Regions from separate parts of the Brevibacillus ruminantium genome, predicted to be linked through region 3. Evidence: a T-box and tRNA genes for the amino acid it is inferred to sense, from the RefSeq annotation. Region 3 holds a T-box; the other regions hold tRNA genes.
What was found. A T-box is a leader RNA that pairs with one kind of tRNA and senses whether it is charged. The one in region 3 lies ahead of leuS (leucine--tRNA ligase), so its partner is inferred to be a tRNA-Leu.

Region 1 (5,932 bases), 2.2 Mb from region 3:
ACAAAGTTCCAATACCAGGCTACAGTAAAGCTCCATGGGGTCTTTCCGTCTTGTCGCGGGTAACCTGCATCTTCACAGGTATTATGATTTCACCGGGTCTCTTGCCGAGACAGCGCCCAAGTCGTTACGCCTTTCGTGCGGGTCGGAACTTACCCGACAAGGAATTTCGCTACCTTAGGACCGTTATAGTTACGGCCGCCGTTTACTGGGGCTTCGGTTCAAAGCTTCGCTTGCGCTAACCCATCCCCTTAACCTTCCAGCACCGGGCAGGCGTCAGCCCCTATACTTCGCCTTGCGGCTTCGCAGAGACCTGTGTTTTTGCTAAACAGTCGCTTGGGCCTTTTCACTGCGGCCCCCTCGGGCTATAAACCCTACCGGGGCGCCCCTTCTCCCGAAGTTACGGGGCCATTTTGCCGAGTTCCTTAGCAAGAGTTATCCCGCGCACCTTAGGATTCTCTCCTCGCCTACCTGTGTCGGTTTGCGGTACGGGCACCTTGTTCCTCGCTAGACGCTTTTCTTGGCAGTGTGAAATCAGGGACTTCGGTACTAAAATTTCCCTCGCCATCACAGCTTGCCCTTGATAGTGTGCGGATTTGCCTACACACCAGGCTTGCTGCTTGGACGGCCATCCAGTAGGCCGCTCACCCTATCCTCCTGCGTCACGCCATTGCTCAAACGGTACAGAGGTGGTACAGGAATATCAACCTGTTGTCCATCGCCTACGCCTTTCGGCCTCAGCTTAGGTCCCGACTAACCCTGGGAGGACGAGCCTTCCCCAGGAAACCTTAGGCTTTCGGTGGACAAGATTCTCACTTGTCTTTTCGCTACTTACACCGGCATTCTCACTTCCAAGCGCTCCACCGCTCCTTCCGGTACGGCTTCACTGCTGCTTGGAACGCTCCCCTACCCAGTCCGTAAGGACTGCCATAGCTTCGGTGGTATGTTTAGCCCCGTTACATTTTCCGCGCAGAGTCACTCGACCAGTGAGCTATTACGCACTCTTTAAATGGTGGCTGCTTCTAAGCCAACATCCTGGTTGTCTGGGCAACTCCACATCGTTTCCCACTTAACATACACTTGGGGACCTTAGCTGATGGTCTGGGCTGTTTCCCTCTTGACGATGGATCTTAGCACTCATCGTCTGACTCCCGGACATAAGTCATTGGCATTCGGAGTTTGACTGAGTTCGGTAACCCGATGAGGGCCCCTAGCCCAATCAGTGCTCTACCTCCAAGACTCTAATTCCGAGGCTAGCCCTAAAGCTATTTCGGGGAGAACCAGCTATCTCCGAGTTCGATTGGAATTTCACCGCTAGCCACACCTCATCCCCGCACTTTTCAACGTGCGTGGGTTCGGGCCTCCAGTAGGTGTTACCCTACCTTCACCCTGGACATGGCTAGATCACACGGTTTCGGGTCTACGGCAACGTACTTGCGCCCTATTCAGACTCGCTTTCGCTGCGGCTCCGTCTCTTCGACTTAACCTCGCACGCTACCGTAACTCGCCGGTTCATTCTACAAAAGGCACGCCGTCACCCATAGATCGGGCTCCGACTATTTGTAAGCACACGGTTTCAGGTACTATTTCACTCCCCTCCCGGGGTGCTTTTCACCTTTCCCTCACGGTACTGGTTCACTATCGGTCGCTAGGTAGTATTTAGCCTTAGCAGATGGTCCTGCCAGATTCACACGGGATTTCACGTGTCCCGCGCTACTCGGGGTGGGTCTCGGAGAGACGCGCGTTTGGGCTACGCGACTGTCACGCTCTATGGTCAGCTTTCCCAAACTGTTCACCTACGCGCGTCTTTTGTAACTCCATGTGAGACGCCCCACAACCCCGCCAGGTAAACCTGACGGTTTAGGCTCTTCCGCGTTCGCTCGCCGCTACTGACGGAATCACTATTGTTTTCTCTTCCTCCGGCTACTTAGATGTTTCAGTTCACCGGGTCTGCCTTCTCGCCACCTATGTATTCAGTGACGGATACCATCCCATTACGAATGGTGGGTTTCCCCATTCGGAGATCCCCGGATCAAAGCGTGCTTACCGCTCCCCGAGGCTTATCGCAGTTCGCTGCGTCCTTCTTCGGCTCCTAGCGCCAAGGCATCCACCGTGTGCCCTTAGTAACTTAACCACATTTGGTTCGTACTAATAGTACTTACACTTTAAATATCCTTAGCAATTACATGCATTATCCAGTTTTCAAAGAACGACGACGCACAGGATGTGCTAGCGTCTGCGTTACCTCAGGACGAGGTGCTTTTAGCAGACGGTCCTTTGCGTCCGCCTGGCAACGTCCTACTCTCCCGGTCCCCTGCGGGACAAGTACCATCGGCGCTGGAGGGCTTAACGGCCGTGTTCGGTATGGGAACGGGTGTGTCCCCTCCGCCATCATCGCCAGACTCGTAGGATGCGGGTCGTTCTGCGTTCCGACAGGACGTCGGTGCTTTTAGCAGAACCTCCTTATAAAAAGGCATCCATGCTTATGAACTTGAAGGAAATGCATCCTTCAAAACTGAACAGCGAACGGGCGTTTTTCCTAGCCGATTTGATACTGCCTCTCTCGAGGGAGAGAACAGATATCTCCATAGAAAGGAGGTGATCCATCCGCACCTTCCGGTACGGATACCTTGTTACGACTTCACCCCAGTCATCTACCCCACCTTCGGCGGCTGGCTCCTTGCGGTTACCTCACCGACTTCGGGTGTTGCAAACTCCCGTGGTGTGACGGGCGGTGTGTACAAGGCCCGGGAACGTATTCACCGCGGCATGCTGATCCGCGATTACTAGCGATTCCGACTTCATGCAGGCGAGTTGCAGCCTGCAATCCGAACTGAGACTGGTTTTAAGAGATTGGCATACTCTCGCGAGCTAGCATCCCGTTGTACCAGCCATTGTAGCACGTGTGTAGCCCAGGTCATAAGGGGCATGATGATTTGACGTCATCCCCGCCTTCCTCCGTCTTGTCGACGGCAGTCTCTCTAGAGTGCCCAACTGAATGCTGGCAACTAAAGATAAGGGTTGCGCTCGTTGCGGGACTTAACCCAACATCTCACGACACGAGCTGACGACAACCATGCACCACCTGTCACCGCTGCCCCGAAGGGAAGCCCTATCTCTAGGACGGTCAGCGGGATGTCAAGACCTGGTAAGGTTCTTCGCGTTGCTTCGAATTAAACCACATGCTCCACCGCTTGTGCGGGCCCCCGTCAATTCCTTTGAGTTTCAGTCTTGCGACCGTACTCCCCAGGCGGAGTGCTTATTGCGTTAGCTGCGGCACTGAGGGTATTGAAACCCCCAACACCTAGCACTCATCGTTTACGGCGTGGACTACCAGGGTATCTAATCCTGTTTGCTCCCCACGCTTTCGCGCCTCAGCGTCAGTTACAGACCAGAAAGCCGCCTTCGCCACTGGTGTTCCTCCACATCTCTACGCATTTCACCGCTACACGTGGAATACCGCTTTCCTCTTCTGCACTCAAGCTACACAGTTTCCGATGCGAACCGGGGTTGAGCCCCGGGCTTTAACACCAGACTTACATAGCCGCCTGCGCGCGCTTTACGCCCAATAATTCCGGACAACGCTTGCCACCTACGTATTACCGCGGCTGCTGGCACGTAGTTAGCCGTGGCTTCCTCGTCAGGTACCGTCAAGGTACCGCCCTGTTCGAACGGTACTTATTCGTCCCTGACAACAGAACTTTACAATCCGAAGACCTTCATCGTTCACGCGGCGTTGCTCCATCAGACTTTCGTCCATTGTGGAAAATTCCCTACTGCTGCCTCCCGTAGGAGTCTGGGCCGTGTCTCAGTCCCAGTGTGGCCGGTCACCCTCTCAGGTCGGCTACGCATCGTCGCCTTGGTAGGCCGTTACCCCACCAACTAGCTAATGCGCCGCAGGCCCATCTGCAAGTGATAGCTTGCGCCATCTTTCCATTCCCTCTCATGCGAGAGAGAATCCTATCCGGTATTAGCATGAGTTTCCCCATGTTATCCCGAGCTTACAGGCAGGTTGCCTACGTGTTACTCACCCGTCCGCCGCTAGCCCCCGAAGGGACTCGCTCGACTTGCATGTATTAGGCACGCCGCCAGCGTTCGTCCTGAGCCAGGATCAAACTCTCCAATAAAGTTGAGTTGATTCATTAGCTTCAAAACATTTTGCTAGGCTTGTGATTTACTCACTATTAAAACGCTTCGCTGTTCAGTTTTCAAAGAGCATTTCTTTTCAACCATTCCGGTATATCATGTTGCGTTTTAAAAGTCAACAGCTTTTTTAGTGCTTGTAAACTTTTTTAATGCAACCTGTCATGGCCTTCAGCCCGACTACTTTGAGTCAGGAATTTCATCGTAACATTTCGCAGCGGACAAGTCAACCTTTTTTTGCTGCCTGTTCACTTGTTACTTTTTGAAGAGTCCCTTATTTGAAAGGGTCCATTAAGGACAGAAATTCATTCTAACAAACTCGTTAACTACAGTCAAATGAATTTGTTGGAAATTTGGTGCGGTCGGCGAGACTCGAACTCGCACGGGTCGCCCCGCCACCCCCTCAAGATGGTGTGTCTGCCAATTCCACCACGACCGCAAATCATAATGGCGAGCCTACCAGGACTCGAACCTGGGCACCTGGTTCCGGAGACCAGTGCTCTATCCTCTGAGCTATAGGCTCAAATTCATGGGGCGATCGATGGGACTTGAACCCACGAGTGCCGGAGCCACAATCCGGTGCGTTAACCCCTTCGCCACGACCGCCATATAAATGAGAGTTATTCAGTTCGTCTGGCAGGGGCAGTAGGAATCGAACCCACACCAAAGGTTTTGGAGACCTTCGTTCTACCTTTAAACTATGCCCCTATGGTAGCGGTGGAGGGGCTCGAACCCCCGACCTTTCGGGTATGAACCGAACGCTCTAGCCAGCTGAGCTACGCCGCCACAAATCAAGCTATAGAAAGTAATGGCGGAGGGAGAGGGATTCGAACCCCCGTGGGCTTGCACCCTAACGGTTTTCAAGACCGCCCCGTTATGACCACTTCGGTATCCCTCCGCAATAGAAAACAGGCTTTTTGTAAGCCCATTAGATATAAATGGAGCGGGTGATGGGAATCGAACCCACGCGACCAGCTTGGAAGGCTGGAGTTCTACCATTGAACTACACCCGCAAATATGGTGCCGGTAGAGGGACTTGAACCCCCACGGTTTCCCTCACGATTTTGAGTCGCGCGCGTCTGCCAATTCCGCCATACCGGCATCTATGAAATTACATGGTCGGGAAGACAGGATTCGAACCTGCGACCCCTTGGTCCCAAGCCAAGTACTCTACCAAGCTGAGCTACTTCCCGATACTATCTTTTTTGTAGTGCGGCCCCGAATACTATTCGGTCTACACTATTACGCTTCACTTTACTTTTGGGGTAAAGTGGCGTGCCCTGAGAGATTCGAACTCCCGACCTTTTGATTCGTAGTCAAACGCTCTATCCAGCTGAGCTAAGGGCACATAATGGATAAGGTGTCTGTCCCCGAGGGTGAACCCGGAACGGGTGAGAGACTGAATAACTTCAATGGAGCGGACGACGGGTCTCGAACCCGCGACCTTCGCCTTGGCAAGGCGACGCTCTACCAATTGAGCTACGTCCGCATGCTGTTTCATATATTTCCCTGAAAAGGTGTGCCTTTATACTGCAAAGCTTTCTCTTTGCCTTTTGAGGTAATATGGTGCGGTCGAGAGGACTTGAACCTCCACGGTGTTGCCACCACTAGAACCTGAATCTAGCGCGTCTGCCAATTCCGCCACGACCGCATATTCCCTTTAAAAAACTGGTGAGCCATGAAGGACTCGAACCTTCGACCCTCTGATTAAAAGTCAGATGCTCTACCAACTGAGCTAATGGCTCATACAACTGGTGGGGAGAGACGGATTCGAACCGCCGAACCCAGAGGG
Region 2 (5,932 bases), 1.8 Mb from region 3:
AGAGGGAAACAGCCCAGACCATCAGCTAAGGTCCCCAAGTGTATGTTAAGTGGGAAACGATGTGGAGTTGCCCAGACAACCAGGATGTTGGCTTAGAAGCAGCCACCATTTAAAGAGTGCGTAATAGCTCACTGGTCGAGTGACTCTGCGCGGAAAATGTAACGGGGCTAAACATACCACCGAAGCTATGGCAGTCCTTACGGACTGGGTAGGGGAGCGTTCCAAGCAGCAGTGAAGCCGTACCGGAAGGAGCGGTGGAGCGCTTGGAAGTGAGAATGCCGGTGTAAGTAGCGAAAAGACAAGTGAGAATCTTGTCCACCGAAAGCCTAAGGTTTCCTGGGGAAGGCTCGTCCTCCCAGGGTTAGTCGGGACCTAAGCTGAGGCCGAAAGGCGTAGGCGATGGACAACAGGTTGATATTCCTGTACCACCTCTGTTCCGCTTGAGCAATGGCGTGACGCAGGAGGATAGGGTGAGCGGCCTACTGGATGGCCGTCCAAGCAGCAAGCCTGGTGTGTAGGCAAATCCGCACACTATTAAGGGCAAGCTGTGATGGCGAGGGAAATTTTAGTACCGAAGTCCCTGATTTCACACTGCCAAGAAAAGCGTCTAGCGAGGAACAAGGTGCCCGTACCGCAAACCGACACAGGTAGGCGAGGAGAGAATCCTAAGGTGCGCGGGATAACTCTTGCTAAGGAACTCGGCAAAATGGCCCCGTAACTTCGGGAGAAGGGGCGCCCCGGTAGGGTTTATAGCCCGAGGGGGCCGCAGTGAAAAGGCCCAAGCGACTGTTTAGCAAAAACACAGGTCTCTGCGAAGCCGCAAGGCGAAGTATAGGGGCTGACGCCTGCCCGGTGCTGGAAGGTTAAGGGGATGGGTTAGCGCAAGCGAAGCTTTGAACCGAAGCCCCAGTAAACGGCGGCCGTAACTATAACGGTCCTAAGGTAGCGAAATTCCTTGTCGGGTAAGTTCCGACCCGCACGAAAGGCGTAACGACTTGGGCGCTGTCTCGGCAAGAGACCCGGTGAAATCATAATACCTGTGAAGATGCAGGTTACCCGCGACAAGACGGAAAGACCCCATGGAGCTTTACTGTAGCCTGGTATTGGAACTTTGTGCATCATGTACAGGATAGGTGGGAAGCTGAGAAGCAGGGGCGCCAGCCTCTGTGGAGCTGTCGGTGGGATACCACCCTTGATGTACGGAGTTTCTAACTCGTCACCCTGATCGGGTGAGAGGACCATGCCAGGTGGGCAGTTTGACTGGGGCGGTCGCCTCCTAAAAGGTAACGGAGGCGCCCAAAGGTTCCCTCAGAATGGTCGGAAATCATTCGTAGAGTGTAAAGGCAGAAGGGAGCTTGACTGCGAGACCTACAAGTCGAGCAGGGACGAAAGTCGGGCTTAGTGATCCGGTGGTTCCGCATGGAAGGGCCATCGCTCAACGGATAAAAGCTACCCTGGGGATAACAGGCTTATCTCCCCCAAGAGTCCACATCGACGGGGAGGTTTGGCACCTCGATGTCGGCTCATCGCATCCTGGGGCTGAAGTAGGTCCCAAGGGTTGGGCTGTTCGCCCATTAAAGCGGTACGCGAGCTGGGTTCAGAACGTCGTGAGACAGTTCGGTCCCTATCTGTCGCGGGCGCAGGAAGTTTGAGGAGAGCTGTCCTTAGTACGAGAGGACCGGGATGGACGCACCGCTGGTGCACCAGTTGTCACGCCAGTGGCACAGCTGGGTAGCTATGTGCGGAAGGGATAAGCGCTGAAAGCATCTAAGCGTGAAGCCCCCTCCAAGATGAGACTTCCCACAGCGCAAGCTGGTAAGACCCCTCATAGACGATGAGGTTGATAGGTTCGGTGTGGAAGCGCGGCAACGCGTGGAGCTGACGAATACTAATCGGTCGAGGACTTATCCACAAACCTTTAGCAATCATGCATATCCAGTTTTGAAGGTGCGAAACGGCACGAGTGGCTCCTTCGATATTGTTCCTCGGTAGCTCAGTTGGTAGAGCAATCGGCTGTTAACCGATCGGTCGGGGGTTCGAGTCCCTCCCGAGGAGCCATCCATTCGCTCCTGTAGCTCAGTAGGTAGAGCGTTTCCATGGTAAGGAAGAGGTCGCAGGTTCGATTCCTGTCGGGAGCACCATCATCTATTTTGCAATGGCCCGTTGGTGAAGCGGTTTAACACAGCAGCCTTTCACGCTGTCATACAGGGGTTCGAATCCCCTACGGGTCACCATACTTCCCCACAAAGTAAAGTGAATGCTTTGTTGCAACACCGAGTACTTTGCGGGGCCCCAAAACAAATGTTGAGGGGTATCTGGAGGCTTAGCTCAGCTGGGAGAGCATCTGCCTTACAAGCAGAGGGTCGGCGGTTCGATCCCGTCAGCCTCCACCACTTCTTTTAAAAGAGGATGGTCAGCTAAAAGCGCCACGTCCTGTGGGTCGGCTATAAGCGTCAACGTCCTGTTGACAACGCCGACACTGGCACCTCGTGTGCGTCGCAACACTGACATTTGATCGTCCTGATCGACGCGGGATGGAGCAGTCTGGCAGCTCGTCGGGCTCATAACCCGAAGGTCGCAGGTTCAAATCCTGCTCCCGCAACCAAATCATCTACTTGAACAATGCTGAGTTGCCGCTTGACCAAGTAAGATGGCAGTGCACTTGAGTGCAAACAAATATGGAGCTGTGGTGAAGTTGGAGTTCACGCCGGTCTGTCACACCGGAGGTCGCGGGTTCGAGTCCCGTCAGCTCCGCCATTTCAAAGAAGTATTTATTGAAACAAATCACATAATCATTTGCCGGTGTAGCTCAATTGGTAGAGCACCTGACTTGTAATCAGGGGGTTGTGGGTTCAAGTCCTATCGCCGGCACCACCATATGACTGGGGAGATAGCGAAGTGGCTAAACGCGGCAGACTGTAAATCTGCTCCCTCTGGGTTCGGCGGTTCGAATCCGTCTCTCCCCACCAGTTATATGAGCCATTAGCTCAGTTGGTAGAGCATCTGACTTTTAATCAGAGGGTCGAAGGTTCGAGTCCTTCATGGCTCACCAGTTTTTTAAAGGGAATATGCGGTCGTGGCGGAATTGGCAGACGCGCTAGATTCAGGTTCTAGTGGTGGCAACACCGTGGAGGTTCAAGTCCTCTCGACCGCACCATATTACCTCAAAAGGCAAAGAGAAAGCTTTGCAGTATAAAGGCTCACCTTTTCAGGGAAATATATGAAACAGCATGCGGACGTAGCTCAATTGGTAGAGCGTCGCCTTGCCAAGGCGAAGGTCGCGGGTTCGAGACCCGTCGTCCGCTCCATTGAAGTTATTCAGTCTCTCACCCGTTCCGGGTTCACCCTCGGGGACAGACACCTTATCCATTATGTGCCCTTAGCTCAGCTGGATAGAGCGTTTGACTACGAATCAAAAGGTCGGGAGTTCGAATCTCTCAGGGCACGCCATTTTACCCCAAAAGTAAAGTGAAGCGTTGTAGAGAACTCCGAATACTTTTCGGGGCCACACAACAAAAAAGGTAGTATCGGGAAGTAGCTCAGCTTGGTAGAGTACTTGGCTTGGGACCAAGGGGTCGCAGGTTCGAATCCTGTCTTCCCGACCATAGTTTTGCCGGGGTGGCGGAATTGGCAGACGCAACAGACTTAAAATCTGTCGGGAGTATCTCCCGTACCGGTTCGAGCCCGGTCCTCGGTACCATGTTGATCCTCAAGATATTCATTTTGCGGGTGTAGTTCAATGGTAGAACTCCAGCCTTCCAAGCTGGTCGCGTGGGTTCGATTCCCATCACCCGCTCCATCATAAAAAGCAGTGCCTCCAAAGGGCAACTGCTTTTTTTTCGTTTCAGGCAAATGGTGACCATTCTATAACTCGATATAGGCCTATTGACCTGTTTTAACCACAGATCGACAGAATGCACCGCAATACCTCAACGAGAAAGAGGATTGTCGAAATCTGTCAAAAGATTGTGGGTGGTAGAAACATATGTTTTCGTGTAGAGTTAGGCTAGATCGCTTACTGAATAGGTAAACGGATCTCTTGCCTCGCCCTCTGAAGAACAGAGGGCATTTTTTCTGAAAAAAAGCTCTTTCGAGTCAACCATTCGAAAGAGCGATTACACCAAAGGCAAAGTCACGATAAAACGGGTAGATTCAGGATCAGACTCACAGGAGATCGTTCCATTATGCTTCTCGATTATGTTTTTGCAAATGGATAAGCCAATTCCCGTTCCATTTTGTTTCGTGGTAAAGAACGGCTGAAACAGGCTTTCCACGATGTCAGGAGGGATCATTTCCCCGTTGTTTTCGACCAGAAGCGTCACCCAGCCATCCTCGCAGACTGTCTTCACCCGTATCCACTTCTCAGGTCTTCTCTGGACGGCGTCAATGGCGTTGGTCAAGAGATTGACGACGACCTGCTTAAACCCCTCCTCGTAGCAATTTAGCAAGCACGGCTCTATCTGTTGCTCGTACAAAATGTTCTCGGCGAGAAGCCGCGGCGTTATGAGCAGCTCTACCTCAAACAAAAGATGTTCAATATCGACGGTTTTAAAGATCTCATCCAGGATCGGCTTTTTGGAAAAGCTGAGAAAGCCAGTGATTTGCCGATGCAAATTTTCGAATTCATGCATCACGACCTGAATATAGGACTGGAGCTTGTCCTGGTTACGCGTAGATTCGGCGATCAGCTTCAAAAAACCCTCGATTGCACATAAGGGGTTGCGAAGCTCATGGGCCATGTTCGCAGCAATTTTCCCAAGCATGGTCAGTTTATCATTGTGCAGATAAGAGATGGTTTCTTCTTTTTGGACAAGCTCTTTGTTCATCATTTGTTCGAAGTGGTAGACGGCCCAAAAAACGCTTTCATCCATCGCTTTTCCAAGCTGTGTCTCCAGGTAAAGCATATGGTCGGATGTCAACGACCACCCTTGAAGCTCAGGTCTGATGACCCGCCAGAAAACATTCCGGTACAACTGATAGGTTCGAAGTATGGAGGAGAATGGATATTCTTGCTCGCGCAGCCATTTTCCCATATCTAGACACCAGTTTTGCATGTCTTCCTCGACATCTTCCACGAGATAACGTGCCAGCAGCACCGTCCGCTTTTCAGCAAAATCCCGAGGGATCGTCAACTGCGATTCCATACTAAAGGCAATCTCTTGCAGCCACTGCGTGGTAATCATCGGTACCATATCCAAAATCTTTTGCGATACACTTCGAAGGTTTAGAGAGACAGCTTCCACCATATCTTATCCCACCCCAATCCTAATCGTACGGAAGGATACCCTGAAAGACAAGGTATATATCTCCTATAATAGGGCAGAATTTTGCTTTTTTTTGGAATTTCCGTTCAACAAATTCCGAGTAATCTCGCCACTTTTCGGAAGGAAAAGCGTTCATGAGGGGACATGCAGCCGCATAGAGTTAAGAAGGACAAACAGATGAGGGAAACAGGAGGGGCAATGGACACGCAATTTTGGGTCGGCTTTTTCCAGATATTCCTGATTGACTTGGTGTTAAGCGGTGACAATGCGGTTGTGATCGGAATGGCTTGCAGAAGTTTGCCGGCCAAAGACAGAAATCAGGCAATCTACATTGGTTCACTGGGAGCGATTCTGCTTCGTATCTTGTTGACGGGTGTAACGACGCTGTTATTGGACATTCCTCTCGTAAAAGTGGCAGGTGGCTTGCTTCTCTTCTGGATTGCCTGGAAATTGATGTTTGGCGGTCAAGAAGAGACGACCGAGGTTTCTTCCAACCGAAGCAAAGGACAGGCAATTAAAACCATTATTTTGGCGGATGTCATCATGAGCCTGGACAATGTACTGGCAGTAGGTGGAGCTGCCGACGGAAATTACCTGCTTATTATCATAGGTTTGGGACTGAGTATCCCCTTGCTGATGTGGGGAAGTTCTTTTGTCGCCCGCTTGTT
Region 3 (5,932 bases):
CTCATTGCGGGAAGCCATCTCTTCCATTTGTTCTTTCGTCGCGTCAGCCGCAATCAGCAGCTTTTCACGGTTCTTCCCGTTGATTTGCAGAACGATCTCTACCTCATCGTCCACCAGCTTCGACTCATCGTACTGTGGCCATGGCTCATACGACAGCGTATTGCTATGGCCCAGTTTTTCCCACAGCTCTTCACCCAGATGCGGTGCAATCGGAGACAGCATCTTCACGAAGCCTTCCATGTAGGATTTGGGCAGAGCGTCTGCGCGGTATGCTTCGTTGACGAAGACCATGAGCTGGGAAATTCCTGTGTTGAAACGAAGACCCTCGTAGTCCTCCGTCACCTTTTTCACGGTCTGGTGGTAGACGCGCTCCAATGCCTTCACATCAGCTTTTGCAGAGATTTTGGTGTTCAGCGCACCATTGTCATCCACGAACAGTCTCCATACGCGGTCGAGGAAGCGGCGTGCGCCGTCCAATCCTTTTGTCGACCAGGCAATAGAGGCATCCAGCGGCCCCATAAACATTTCGTACAGGCGCAGCGTGTCGGCACCGTGACTGTTGATGATTTCATCCGGGTTCACTACATTGCCCTTGGATTTGCTCATCTTTTCGTTGTTCTCACCGAGGATCATGCCTTGGTTGAACAGCTTCTGGAACGGTTCCTTCGTCGGAACGACCCCGATGTCATAGAGGAACTTATGCCAGAAACGAGCGTAAAGCAGGTGGAGAACTGCGTGTTCTGCACCGCCGATATAGATATCGATCGGCAGCCATTCCTTCAATTTGTCCGGATCGGCAAACGCCTTGTCGTTATGCGGATCGATAAAACGCAGGAAGTACCAGCAGCTTCCCGCCCATTGTGGCATGGTATTGGTTTCGCGGCGGGCCTTCATGCCGGTTTCCGGATCGATGATATTGACCCAATCCGCAATGTTGGCAAGCGGTGATTCACCCGTACCGGATGGCTTGATTTCCTTCGTTTTTGGCAGAATTACCGGCAGTTCTTCTTCCGGAACCACTTTCATCGTCCCGTCTTCGAGATGGATGATCGGAATCGGCTCTCCCCAATATCGCTGGCGGCTGAACAGCCAGTCGCGCAGGCGGAAGGTTACTTTCCGCTTTCCTTTGTTGTTTGCTTCCAGCCACTCAATCATTTTGCTGATGGCCTGCTCTTTGTTCAGTCCGTCCAAAATGCCGGAATTGATATGCTCACCGTCACCGTCATACGCTTCCTTGGACACATCGCCGCCGCGGATGACTTCCTTGATCGGCAGGTTGAACTTTTGTGCAAACTCGTAGTCACGCTCGTCATGAGCCGGTACTGCCATTACGGAACCAGTACCATAGCTGATCAGGACGTAATCGGCAACCCAGATCGGCAGTTTTTCTCCATTGACCGGGTTGATGGCGTACGCCCCGGTAAACACTCCGGTTTTGTCCTTCGCCAGATCGGTACGCTCCAGATCACTTTTGTGTTTGGCTTGCTCCAGATAGTCCTCCACTGCCTGCTTTTGTTCTGGCGTGGTAATTTTCTCTACCAGCTTGTGTTCAGGTGCCAGCACGGCAAACGTCGCACCGTACAGGGTATCCGGACGGGTTGTGAAGACGGTGAAGGTATCATCATGTCCCTCGATGGAGAACACGACCTCCGCCCCTTCAGAACGGCCGATCCAGTTGCGCTGCATTTCCTTGATGCTCTCCGGCCAGTCCAGCTCCTCCAGATCTTCCAGCAGACGATCTGCGTACTTGGTGATCCGCAGCACCCACTGCTTCATTGGACGGCGTTCTACCGGGTGTCCACCGCGTTCACTTTTTCCGTCGATGACTTCTTCATTGGCAAGCACGGTTCCCAGAGCAGGGCACCAGTTTACCGCTACCTCGTCGATATAGGCCAAGCCATGCTCATACAGCTTGGTAAAGATCCATTGCGTCCATTTGTAGTAGTGAGGGTCGGTTGTGTTGATTTCGCGATCCCAGTCATAGGAAAAGCCCAGCGATTTAATCTGGCGGCGGAATGTATTGATATTGCGCTCGGTGAATTCAGCCGGGTCATTTCCAGTATCCAGCGCATATTGCTCTGCAGGCAATCCAAATGCATCCCAGCCCATCGGATGCAGAACGTTGTAGCCCTGCATACGCTTCATCCGGGACAGAATATCCGTAGCGGTGTAGCCTTCCGGGTGACCGACGTGCAGCCCTGCACCAGAAGGATAAGGAAACATGTCAAGGGCGTAGAACTTTTTCTTGCCCGAATCCTCCAGTGTCTTGAAGGTTTTATTTTGCTCCCAGTACTGCTGCCACTTCTTCTCAACTTCATGATGATTGTAAGCCATTGATACGCACTCCTATCATTGATTCATAAAAATGCCAAAAAATGTAAAAACCTCCCGCCCCAATCGAGATCCGAAAAGGGACGAGAGGATCATTTATTCTCCCGCGGTACCACCCAGGTTGGTGAACATTGGCAGACAATCGATCGTCCACTTGTATGAACAAAAGGGATCAATCCTGTTGTCTGAGATCTAGCTCACCCGCTTACATTTCCGTATCGTGGATCAGACGCTCCTCCTTACACAACCAGTCAAGAAGACGGTCTTCAGGAACAGTGCTTCGAGGCGAGTTCGGAAAGGGACGGATTGACTTTCACCGGCCGTCAACTCTCTTGGACCGTTTCACTTTCGTACTACTCCTCTTCGACGCATTGTCGATATACGATTTTAATCCGATTATAGACAATCCATGCCAATCATGTCAACGTTATGGACGACGTGCAAGAAAAAACAAACGCTCGCTCGTCTCGTGGGGAGGCAGATCCGTAAAATCTGCCGTCAGCTCCACGTCGACAAATCCTGCCTCTCTCAGCCATTTGACAATCTCATAGGGTTGGTAGGCACGCTGCTCATGCACCTCTTCCACACGCTGGTACAACCCGCTTTCCAGCTCCAGAAAAAAGGTGAGTTCATGCGTAACCTCCATGCGAAGCGGATCGCAAAAACATTGCCAAATGTACGAAATCTCGTCCTCCGTCAAGGTAAACGTCTGATCGCCAAAGCTGTGCAGAACTTTGTATGGACTGTGGACATCAAACAGAAAGGTGCCGCCAGGCTGAAGATGGGCAAAGACGCGGGAAAAGGTTTGCTGCACATCGTCCTCCTCCGTCAGATAACTGAGCGAATCACAGAAGGAGATAATGCTGTCAGCCTGAGGCAGTTCCAGTTCGCGCATATCCTGCTCGACCCAGGTGACACTCACCTGCTCCCGTCTCATCTTGTCGTAGGCGACCGCCAGCATCTCGGCAGACAGATCAACACCTGTCACCCGATACCCTCGCTTGGCCAGTGGAATGGCGATACTGCCCGTTCCACAGCCAAGGTCCATTATACGCTGCGGCTTCCCTTTTTTGACCCATACTCCCTCCGCCCAATCGAGCCACTGCGGATAGGGGGAATCGGCCATCAACCGGTCATAGACGGTTGCCATCTGACCGTATGCCATCGCTCTCAGCCTTCCTCTCCAAAGGTGACGAGCGGCGCTTCCGCCCAGAGACGCTCGAGGTTGTAAAACTCCCGATCTTCCCGATGGAATACGTGAATGACCACGTCCCCCAGATCAACCAATACCCAGCGGCCTTCGTCAGCGCCTTCAATCCCCCGTACGTTGTAGCCGTTTTTATGTGCCCGATCACGAATTTCTGTAACGATCGCCTGTACCTGGCGTTCATTGTTGCCGTGACAAATCATGAAATAATCGGCAATCACAGACAGCTTGCTGATATCCATAATCACGAGATTTTCTGCCTTTTTCTCTTCTGCTGCTTTTGCCACCAGACGCGCCAGGGCCTCCACTGTTTTTACCATCTGACTCCTCCTCATGTATCCAGCCGGGATACGAGATCGTTGTATGCCAACAGCGTCAAAGGAAACACTGTTTTTTGCTTCTTGATCAAGAACTTGATGGTGCCGCCAAAGGCAGTCGCCAAAGCCCTGTCCAGATCTTTCTGGGCCAATTCCCGGATTTTGTCCACACCGGAAAAATCCCGCCCCGGTTCTATATAGTCTGCCACACAAACAATTTTTTCTAACAAGGTCATACCGGGCCGTCCTGTCGTATGATAGCGGACTGCCTGAATCACTGCCGGGTCTGTGACATTCATCTCCGACTGGATGACAATGGCTCCGGCAAACGCATGCCACAGCTCCTTGTCCCCGTTTAACAATTCGTCTGGCAAATCATGGCGGACGAGGATATCCCGCTGCTGATCAACAGGCCAGCATTTGCAATAGTCATGCAGGAAACCCGCCAGTTCGGCTTTATCTGGATCTCCTCCAAACCGAAGCGCCAGCTCTCGGGCCGACGCAGCCACGCCCAGCGTATGCTGATAGCGCTTTTCATGCATCTGTGCCCGTACCCGCTCGAGTAGTGCGTTCCGATCACGTAGCCAGTCCATAAAGTCCTCTCTCCTTTATATACCGATCCACTTCCGGGTGCACCAGGTAACGGATGCTTTTGCCTTGTGCGACCTTTTCCCGGATCAAGGTAGAAGACAGATCCCAAGCAGGCATCTCGACAAACGTAACCAGTCCTGCGTACGAACTGTTTTCCAGCTTGGTCCCAGGGCGAGCCAAACCGATGAAGCGTACCATCTGGACGAGCTCATCGATCCGATGCCACTGTGGCAGAATCTGTACCATGTCACCGCCGATGATAAATGAAAACTGGCAGTCTGGATGGGTTTGCAAAAGGGTACGTACGGTATCGTAGGTATACGATGGCCCTTCGCGATGCAGCTCCAGATCATGCGCCCGAAAAGCAGGATGGTCCGCTACGGACAACTCTACCATGCGCAGTCGCTGGCTCGCTTCCGTCAATTCTACACGCCACTTATGCGGCGGAATATGTGTCGGCATAAACCAGACTTCATCCAGACCAGCCTGCTCTCTTGCTTGTTCCGCGGCAAGCAGGTGCCCCAGATGGATCGGATCAAAGGTCCCTCCCATAATGCCGATCTGCTTCTTCTTGTTATCCATCATCTACGGCAGGGTGATTTTTTTATTCTCCCTGGACTCCTTGTACAGCACGACCGTATGACCAATCAACTGTACCAGCTCCGCTTCTGCCCCCGCCGCAAGAGCCTCCGCTACCTCTGTTTTGTCGTCCAGATTGTTTTGCAAAATGGATACCTTGATCAGTTCACGAACTTCCAGCGCCTCTTTGATTTGCGTAATCATGTTGTCATTGACGCCGCCTTTTCCCACCTGAAAAATGGGGGTGAGGTGATGGGCTTCTGCCCGTAAAAAACGTTTTTGCTTGCCTGTCAGCATGAACATATCTCCTTTTATACACGTGGACCATCAAATCTTCGGTCAATCTCATTTCTTACATTGTACCTTTATTCCGGTATCCTGTATCCCTTTAAGTTGCACAGCACATGTTTCCATCGCGCTTGTTTGACTTCCAGGCTATGGGCCCAACTGCTGCAGCACGACTTGCCGCATCGTCTCGGCAGGTGCTTCTTCACCTGTCCACAGCTCGAAAGCAAGCGCACCCTGGTTGACAAACATGCCCACTCCCGAGTGAACCTGCGCGCCCCGAGCAGCAGCGGCCTTGAGCAAACGCGTCTCCAGCGGATTGTAGATCAAATCGCTGACGATCAAACCGGAATGGAGCCACTCTTCCTGGACAGGTATTTCATCCATATGGGGAAACATGCCAATCGATGTGGTATTGATCAGCAAGCTGGAATCTGCGATGGCTCCCTGCCCATCTTGCGGGTCGATGACCTTGGTCGGCACGATGGTTCCGACATGATCGGCCAACAAGGCTGCTCTTTCGCGGGAACGGTTGATAATGCGGATCTCCCGCACACCACGCTCTGCCAAGGTAAAGGCGACAGCCCGGGCAGCACCTCCGGCTCCCAGCATGGTCACCGTT

Region 1: it has a tRNA-Leu gene. The T-box ahead of leuS (leucine--tRNA ligase) is inferred to sense a tRNA for this amino acid. The anticodon was not compared.
Region 2: it has a tRNA-Leu gene. The T-box ahead of leuS (leucine--tRNA ligase) is inferred to sense a tRNA for this amino acid. The anticodon was not compared.

What each region holds. Positions count from the first base shown of each region.
Region 1 is NZ_CP098755.1:60,043-65,974, reverse strand. It holds rRNA gene NDK47_RS00420 (23S ribosomal RNA) at 1-2,131, opposite strand, end outside; rRNA gene rrf (5S ribosomal RNA) at 2,283-2,399, opposite strand; rRNA gene NDK47_RS00410 (16S ribosomal RNA) at 2,589-4,124, opposite strand; tRNA gene NDK47_RS00405 (tRNA-Leu) at 4,495-4,579, opposite strand; tRNA gene NDK47_RS00400 (tRNA-Arg) at 4,589-4,663, opposite strand; tRNA gene NDK47_RS00395 (tRNA-His) at 4,671-4,746, opposite strand; tRNA gene NDK47_RS00390 (tRNA-Trp) at 4,775-4,848, opposite strand; tRNA gene NDK47_RS00385 (tRNA-Met) at 4,850-4,926, opposite strand; tRNA gene NDK47_RS00380 (tRNA-Ser) at 4,950-5,038, opposite strand; tRNA gene NDK47_RS00375 (tRNA-Gly) at 5,080-5,153, opposite strand; tRNA gene NDK47_RS00370 (tRNA-Leu) at 5,159-5,241, opposite strand; tRNA gene NDK47_RS00365 (tRNA-Pro) at 5,257-5,333, opposite strand; tRNA gene NDK47_RS00360 (tRNA-Arg) at 5,412-5,488, opposite strand; tRNA gene NDK47_RS00355 (tRNA-Gly) at 5,554-5,629, opposite strand; tRNA gene NDK47_RS00350 (tRNA-Leu) at 5,705-5,791, opposite strand; tRNA gene NDK47_RS00345 (tRNA-Lys) at 5,810-5,885, opposite strand; tRNA gene NDK47_RS00340 (tRNA-Tyr) at 5,893-5,932, opposite strand, start outside.
Region 2 is NZ_CP098755.1:1,685,093-1,691,024, forward strand. It holds rRNA gene NDK47_RS08110 (23S ribosomal RNA) at 1-1,912, shown strand, start outside; tRNA gene NDK47_RS08115 (tRNA-Asn) at 1,983-2,058, shown strand; tRNA gene NDK47_RS08120 (tRNA-Thr) at 2,066-2,141, shown strand; tRNA gene NDK47_RS08125 (tRNA-Glu) at 2,158-2,234, shown strand; tRNA gene NDK47_RS08130 (tRNA-Val) at 2,318-2,393, shown strand; tRNA gene NDK47_RS08135 (tRNA-Met) at 2,529-2,605, shown strand; tRNA gene NDK47_RS08140 (tRNA-Asp) at 2,681-2,757, shown strand; tRNA gene NDK47_RS08145 (tRNA-Thr) at 2,799-2,874, shown strand; tRNA gene NDK47_RS08150 (tRNA-Tyr) at 2,885-2,969, shown strand; tRNA gene NDK47_RS08155 (tRNA-Lys) at 2,977-3,052, shown strand; tRNA gene NDK47_RS08160 (tRNA-Leu) at 3,071-3,157, shown strand; tRNA gene NDK47_RS08165 (tRNA-Gly) at 3,233-3,308, shown strand; tRNA gene NDK47_RS08170 (tRNA-Arg) at 3,374-3,450, shown strand; tRNA gene NDK47_RS08175 (tRNA-Pro) at 3,529-3,605, shown strand; tRNA gene NDK47_RS08180 (tRNA-Leu) at 3,613-3,700, shown strand; tRNA gene NDK47_RS08185 (tRNA-Gly) at 3,726-3,799, shown strand; gene NDK47_RS08190 (sensor histidine kinase) at 4,116-5,246, opposite strand; gene NDK47_RS08195 (TerC family protein) at 5,463-5,932, shown strand, end outside.
Region 3 is NZ_CP098755.1:3,504,183-3,510,114, forward strand. It holds gene leuS (leucine--tRNA ligase) at 1-2,334, opposite strand, end outside; T-box leader at 2,408-2,707, opposite strand; gene NDK47_RS17325 (class I SAM-dependent DNA methyltransferase) at 2,759-3,496, opposite strand; gene rsfS (ribosome silencing factor) at 3,502-3,858, opposite strand; gene yqeK (bis(5'-nucleosyl)-tetraphosphatase (symmetrical) YqeK) at 3,870-4,448, opposite strand; gene NDK47_RS17340 (nicotinate-nucleotide adenylyltransferase) at 4,432-5,028, opposite strand; gene yhbY (ribosome assembly RNA-binding protein YhbY) at 5,032-5,322, opposite strand; gene NDK47_RS17350 (shikimate dehydrogenase) at 5,461-5,932, opposite strand, start outside.